2 regions of the Pseudogracilibacillus sp. SO10305 genome follow, and region 2 is predicted to be linked to the other one. Evidence: riboswitches for the same ligand, from Rfam matches in the RefSeq annotation. Region 2 holds a riboswitch; the other holds the start of a gene.
The links. Region 2 has a riboswitch for thiamine pyrophosphate ahead of SPD45_RS03045 (ECF transporter S component). Riboswitches for the same ligand answer to the same signal wherever they lie in the genome.
Positions count from the first base shown of each region.

Region 1: another riboswitch for thiamine pyrophosphate. It lies ahead of SPD45_RS07250 (3-oxoacyl-ACP reductase); the one in region 2 lies ahead of SPD45_RS03045 (ECF transporter S component).

Region 1 is NZ_JAXHDE010000007.1:29,927-33,543, reverse strand. Features, by position in the region: gene SPD45_RS07260 (HAMP domain-containing sensor histidine kinase) at 1-812, shown strand, start outside; gene SPD45_RS07255 (YfiT family bacillithiol transferase) at 958-1,467, shown strand; TPP riboswitch at 1,530-1,627, shown strand; gene SPD45_RS07250 (3-oxoacyl-ACP reductase) at 1,704-2,468, shown strand; gene SPD45_RS07245 (hypothetical protein) at 2,667-3,617, shown strand, end outside.
Region 2 is NZ_JAXHDE010000002.1:85,082-88,698, forward strand. Features, by position in the region: gene SPD45_RS03035 (energy-coupling factor transporter transmembrane component T family protein) at 1-14, opposite strand, end outside; gene SPD45_RS03040 (ABC transporter ATP-binding protein) at 11-1,663, opposite strand; gene SPD45_RS03045 (ECF transporter S component) at 1,653-2,258, opposite strand; TPP riboswitch at 2,401-2,504, opposite strand; gene SPD45_RS03050 (CocE/NonD family hydrolase) at 2,818-3,617, shown strand, end outside.

The DNA of each region.
Region 1 (3,617 bases), on a different contig from region 2:
CTGTTGCAAAAGAGGATTATTCAATTACGTTACCGACCTCTACAGTCGATGAAATTGGTGAATTAGCGGTAGATTTCCAGCATATGGTGGATCAATTGGAACAATCCGCAAATGAAATTGAACGGTTAGAAAATCGGAGACGGCAATTTATGGCAGATGTATCTCATGAGTTAAAAACACCATTAACAACAATTCGTGGGATGATTGAAGGATTGGAAAACAATATGATTCCAGCTTCTGAACAAGGACGCGCATTACATCTCGCTGAGCAAGAGGCGAAACGTCTTATACGATTAGTGAATGAAAATTTAGATTACGAAAAAATTCGCTCTAATCAAATCCAACTTCAAATAGAAAAAGTACGAGTAGAGGAATTGTATAGTATTGTAAAAGAACAATTGTATGACCTTGCAAAGAAAAAAGGAAATGACATCATGATAGATGTTCCAAGTGACATGTATGTCGAAGCGGATATGGATCGTTTATTACAAATTGTGATGAATATCGTTAAAAACAGTATGCAGTTTACAGAAAATGGCGTCATTACATTACAAGCATATGAGGAAGCAGCAAGTGCGGTACTCGTTTTAAAAGATACTGGTATTGGCATGGATACGAAAGAAGTGGAACATATTTGGGAACGTTTCTATAAAGCAGATATTTCTAGAACAACAAATCCATATGGTGAGTTTGGATTAGGATTATCTATTGTTAAACAACTTGTTACATTACATGATGGAACAATTGATGTGCAAAGTATTAAAGGAAAAGGAACGGTGTTTACGATCACTTTACCGAAAAGTAAGGACTAGTTCAAACGCTTTTATGTAGGGGATGTTACCTATTCATAGCATTAGTTCAGGCTCTAAATAGGTAACATCTATCTTTATAGGCAAAACAAAGCGATTTCTTATGGTAAAATAAATCTATACAAAGTATACGAAAGGGGATAGTAACATGGATGTGACATTTCCGATAGGGCAACTTGAAGTACCAAACAATGCAACAATGGATGATGTAGCAAATTGGTTAAGTGAAATTGCAACGTATACAGACCGACTGCGTGAAACGGTAGACGGGTTGAGTGAGGAGCAGTTAGGAAAAAAATATCGTATTGATAGTTGGAATGTAAGAGAGTTAGTACATCATATTGCAGATTCGCAATTAAATATGTACCAACGTTTAAAAATGGCATTAACAGCTAATAATCCTATTATCCCTCCATTTGATCAAGATAAATGGATAGAACATGCAGATAATCAGTTACCTGTTGAATGTTCCATAAAAATGCTTGAAGGGATCAATGAGCGAATTGTCGCTTTAGGAAAAACGTTAACGGATGAAGACCTTTTACGAACATTTACTCTTCAGGGTAGTGGAGAGGTAACTGTTGCAACGAAGTTAAAAAAGCTAAATTGGCATGAGGAACACCATTTAGCACATATTCGTATCGCGCTTGATTCATAAACGTAAAGCGTTTACTTGAGAAGTTTAGCCGATATGATACAATACAAGTAAATTGCATATAAAAAAATCACTAGGGGAGCTTTATGCTGAGAAGAGTGTACTCTGACCCTTTGAACTTGAAGCAGTTAATACTGTCGTAAGGAAGTGGAAATGTTTTTTACAATATAAGTATGTAAAGACCACTTTCTACGTAAAGTGGTCTTTTTATATGGAATAAAATATTAGGAGGGATCACCATGGAATTAAAAGAACAAGTTGTGTTAGTTACAGGTGGAAGTCGTGGATTAGGGGAGGCAATCGTTCGTCAATTTGTAGAAGAAGGTGCAAAAGTCGTCATTAATTATTTTTCAAGTAAGGAAAGAGCGGAAAGTATTGCAGAAAGTTTAGGAGCAAATCGTGCGATCGCTATTCAAGCAGATGTACGGGATGCGAAAAGTGTTGAAACGATGTTTGCACGGGCGAAGGAATATTTTAACAAACCAATTACGACGATAGTCAACAATGCTTTAATCGATTTTTCATTCAATGGCGATGACCGTAAAAAGTTAGATACTATCGGCTGGGAAGATTACCATACACAATTGCAAGGTAGTGTACAGGCAGTTTTACATACGATGCAAGCTGGTAGAGAGGATATGGTAGCACAAAACTTCGGTCGAATTATTAGTATCGGAACGAACTTAGTACAAAACCCTGTTGTTCCATATCATGATTATAATACGGCAAAATCTGCATTAATTGGAATGACGCGTTCTTTGGCGAAGGAGTTAGGTACAAATGGCATTTCAGTGAATATGGTATCAGGTGGTTTACTGCGAACAACAGATGCAAGTAAAGCGACACCGGACGTTGTTTTTGATGTAATTGAAGAAAGTACGCCACTCCAAAAAGTAACAACACCAGAAGACGTAGCGAAAACAGTACTGTTTTTTGCATCACCATGGGCAGATGCGGTGACAGGACAAAACTTAATAGTCGATGGTGGTTTAGTTATGCAATAAGAGAAGACTAGATTAGTATGAGACACGAAAAAACAATTGAAAAGCTAGGGGATTTTTGTAAGATCGAGGTAACTTGAACAATTTTTTCGGCGGAGAACTATTTTTAACAAAATAGAAGCCCTTCCTACTTTATGATATGATGAAAAAAATGGTAAAAATTGTCACTGTCGTCATTTTATGAAGGCTGGAGGGGTTTTTTTGAAAAAACAAATGTATACTACTATAATTTTGTGCTTTCTCGTTATCCTTTTAACAGCATGTAATCAAGCATATAAAGAAGCAATGGAAAATGGAAAAGAAGCACTAAGTACGTTAGATTATGAAACAGCTCACACTTATTTTGAAGAAGCTTTGCTTGAAAAAAATGCGGATGAAGAAGCCGAAATGTATATGAATCAAATAGAGGAAATGTTAGATGGAATTTCAGCCATGGACGAAGGGGAAATGATAAAGGCTGAAGAAGCTTTTGATGAAGTAATAGCTACTTCTCATGCTTCAGATGAGTTGATAAAGGAAGCAGAAGCGAAGTTAGAGGAGATAGAAAACATAACATCGACATACGAAGAGGTAACAGAGAAGATTGAGGAAGTTGAAACATTACATAACGATGGAATGTATAAGGAAAGTTTAGATACTATTGAAAAGATGTTAGAAAAAGATTTCACCCATCCGTACGTAAAAGAATTGCATACCACATTAACAATCTTAGAAAAACAAATTAAGAAAAATGAAAAAAAGCGTAAGGAGATCGATAAAATAATCGATGAAGTTGCTGCGCATGAGCAAGATAAAGCATATGATGCAGGGTTAAAAGCAGTGGAAGAAGGGTTAGAAGAAGATTTAACACATGATAGTTTAAAGGAAAGAGAAGCGATTTTAAAAGAGTTACAAACAAAATTAAAAAATTTGCAAGAAGAAGAGAAAATAAAGCAGGAACAAGAAACATATATGAAGAATGTGGAAGGAATTTGGGTTGATGACACAGTGAAAGAAGATTATTTATCTGGTGTAGATATATGTAAAATAAATGTAGAAGCAGTGTCGTGTGTGACGATGGAGTCAGATAATATCTTTCATTTAGAAATTTATGAACGAAAAGCAAATATGGAACAACATCAAGTATTGATGAATGATGGAGAGTTTGTAATT
Region 2 (3,617 bases):
TTAACTTTTTTCATCCTATCTCTCCTATTCTCTTACATTGCGCTTTTTCTACTTCGAATGGACGACGTAAATGGGCAGCGTGTAATAGCCCTTCCTCTTCCCATAATGTGTCAGGGGTGCCATGAAAGGCGATTTCCCCTTCATGGAGCACGTATACCGTGTCACTCATTGCAGCAAGATCCATATCATGCGTGACGATAACGATCGTAATCCCTTTCTCTCTTAACTCAAACATCGTATGTATTAGCCGTGCTGTTGTTTCCGCATCTTGCCCGAATGTCGGTTCATCAAATAATAAAATATCTGGCGTGTCATCAAGTACGGTTGCAACACTTAGCCTTCGCTTTTGCCCTCCACTTAACGAAAATGGATTCCGATGTTTTTCCTCTTCTAGTTGAAAATGTTCGAGTAAATAGGTGGCGGTCGCCTCCATTTTTTCTAGTTGTTCGTCATTTAGCCGCATGGAAAAGACGAGTTCATCATAAACCGTATCTGTTATAAACTGATGTTCCGGATTTTGAAACACGAAACCTAATTTATGCCGCAGTTTCATTTCTTTCCATTTTTGTAAAGGACGATGTTGAAAATAGACTTCCCCTTTTGTCGGGGTCATAATGCCAGCCATCAACTCAAGTAAAGTCGATTTTCCGGCCCCATTTTTTCCAAGGATAGAAATGAAAGCCCCTTTCGGAATAGCCATATAAATCTGTTGTAAAATGGTCCGCGCTTTTCGTTTATATGTTATATCTTCAAGGCGCATGACGGTTTCATTGTCTTTAGGATGCTCTTGTTTTTGTGCGGTCGGAAGCTTGCGAGCATGCAGATCGATTCCAAAAGAATGTCTAGAGAACTTCTTCGGTATAAAAATGCCCGCTTCTTCCACTTGTTCCTTATAAGTCGTAAACATTTCTTCTGGGGATGCATCTTGTAGCAAGCGACCATTTTTTCCTAATAATAAGACACGGTCTGTCATATCCAACCATGCATCTGCTTGATGGTCGATAATGAACACACTCATTTGCCGTTCTTCTTGAATTTGTTGAATAAGTTTTATGAATGATTCTGTTGCATGTGGATCCAAATTAACGGTTGCTTCATCTAAAATAAGCAATGTCGGCTCCAATAAAAGAACTGCAGCTAAAGCAATTTTTTGTTTTTCTCCCCCAGATAATTCGTGTAGTTTCCGATATTTAAATTTTTCCATGCCGACTAGTAAAAGTATCTCATCGATTTTTTCGTCCATTTCATGTTCACGGATCGCCATATTTTCTAATGTAAATGCTAACTCATCGGCAACATGGATCATGCAAAACTGCGCTTCAGGATCTTGAAAAACGACACCGATATGTTTGCTCCAAGCACCAGCTTGTGCGTCTTGCAAATGTGCTCCACGAAACATTATCGTGCCAGCTGTTTCTCCTTCCACCGCTTCTGGGTATAGCCCATTTAAACAGAGGGATAACGTGCTTTTACCAGAACCACTCGGACCCATGAGCAATGTCACTTCGTTTTCATGCAAGATAACATCTAGTCCTCGTAAAATAGGCTCATCCAATGATTCATAAGCAAACGAAAAATTTTCTATCGTTATAAATGGCAATTTTTTTGCATGTTGATTGTTTTCGTTTGAATATTTCTCGTTTTCCACACGCTTATGCTGCATCTTTTTCACGTTTTTTTCTAACCTCCTTGCCTAATGCATAACCATCTAATACACCTGTAAATGCTAACTTATCTGCTATCCATTTTCCGAGTACTCCACTTAGAAATGCCCCACTTATTAACCGAATGGAAAGCATGCCGATAAGCACGGTTGGAGCAAGAGCCATATTTCCAGAAGCGAATAATTGATAAATAAAACTATATATAGCTGCTATCATTCCTGACAAAATTAGTACGCGAAGGTGATAGTTTTTATATTTCGTTAATAGAAATGCCGTCTCAATCCCTGCTCCTTGGACAAGCCCAATTAACAAAATCTTCGCCCCACCAGGACCCCCTGCTAAAATTTCAACCCCCGCTGAAATAATTCCTGTAAAAAGAGCTGCCCCAGGTTTTCGAATAATATACATGGCAACGACAGATCCGATAAACCATAATCCAAATACAAATTCAAAACTAAATGGCGCAAGTCCGATCGGGGTTAATATATTTCGTAAAGTAGATGCAAACAAAACGAAAAACATATATAGTACCCCAGCAACAACCGAAATAATCGACAACATTACAATTTCTTTCAACTTCCAATTTTTCGTCATACGTCCATACACTCCTTGATTATTATTATTTTTGTCGTTCCTTTTTTGATCGCTCCTTTCTTTTTCACAAATAAAAAAACTGCATTCCCGATTAGGAAATGCAGTCGAATATATAAATATACAAAAATAACACATATACTGTATATGCCCGGCCACACTTCCCCACGCTAGTATTATCTAGATCGGGTGCCAAGGGTCAAGGATTACCTTTCTCAGCCATTCAACATAGCTCCCCTAGTGCTTTTTAAATATATGAAATTTTATAACTATGATTGTACGGGATTCCAGAGGAACTGTCAAGCTCCCTTCTTAATTTCACTGATCGTAAATACGAGAAAACGGACACAAATAAATGTAAATGAAATGAAACAGCTCTAATTACCTGTATGACGAGGATTTATACGACTTCCTTCGTTTATACGGTGTTCCCAAACTTTTTTGTATTATGTTATAATATTTGAATGGAACGATACGATTGTCATCACTATGATATCGTTCCATTTATTGCTCAATAAATAGCTATTGAATACAAGTATGTGAGGTTAGGAGAATATATAACATGGCAACAAAAAATATTATCGTAGAAAGAAATGTTCCGGCGACGATGCGGGATGGAACGACCTTATATGCAGATATATATCGTCCGGAAAAAGAAGGGACATATCCGATTTTACTTACGCGCATCCCATACGGAAAACATGATCCATTTTATTCGCATCGCTATTTAGATACACATCGTTTCGTTGATCACGGATATATCGTCATCATTCAAGATGTTCGTGGACGTTTTGCATCTGAAGGTACATTTTCGATGTTTACGAACGAAGCGAAAGATGGATATGATACGATTGAATGGGCAGCTCACTTACCATACTCAAATGGAAACGTCGGGATGTTTGGCCTTTCTTATTATGGATACACACAATTATTAGCTGCAACAGAAAAAGCGCCACATTTGAAGGCAATTTTTCCTGCCCAAACATTAAACGATAGTAGATCAGGTGCGACATATCAAAACGGTGCCTTTCTAGTCGGCTTGTTTCAATCGCTCATTTTAGGTACATTCGTGCCAGACTTATTAAAACGAACATATAAGGATGACCTAGCAACATATTATCGTATGATGCAAAAATGGGCACAAGAAGTCGACCAAATTGAGAAATGGTATGAAACAAAACCTATCAAAGATTGGTCTATTTTAAAAGAGTTCGGTTTAGAAGGTGATTTTCTCGACATGATCACACATGAATTAGACGATGATGCATTTTGGGAAACATATAGCTTATTAGAGAAATACCCGAACATACAAGTTCCTGCGTATCATCTTGCTGGTTGGTATGATTGCTTTTTATATAGTAC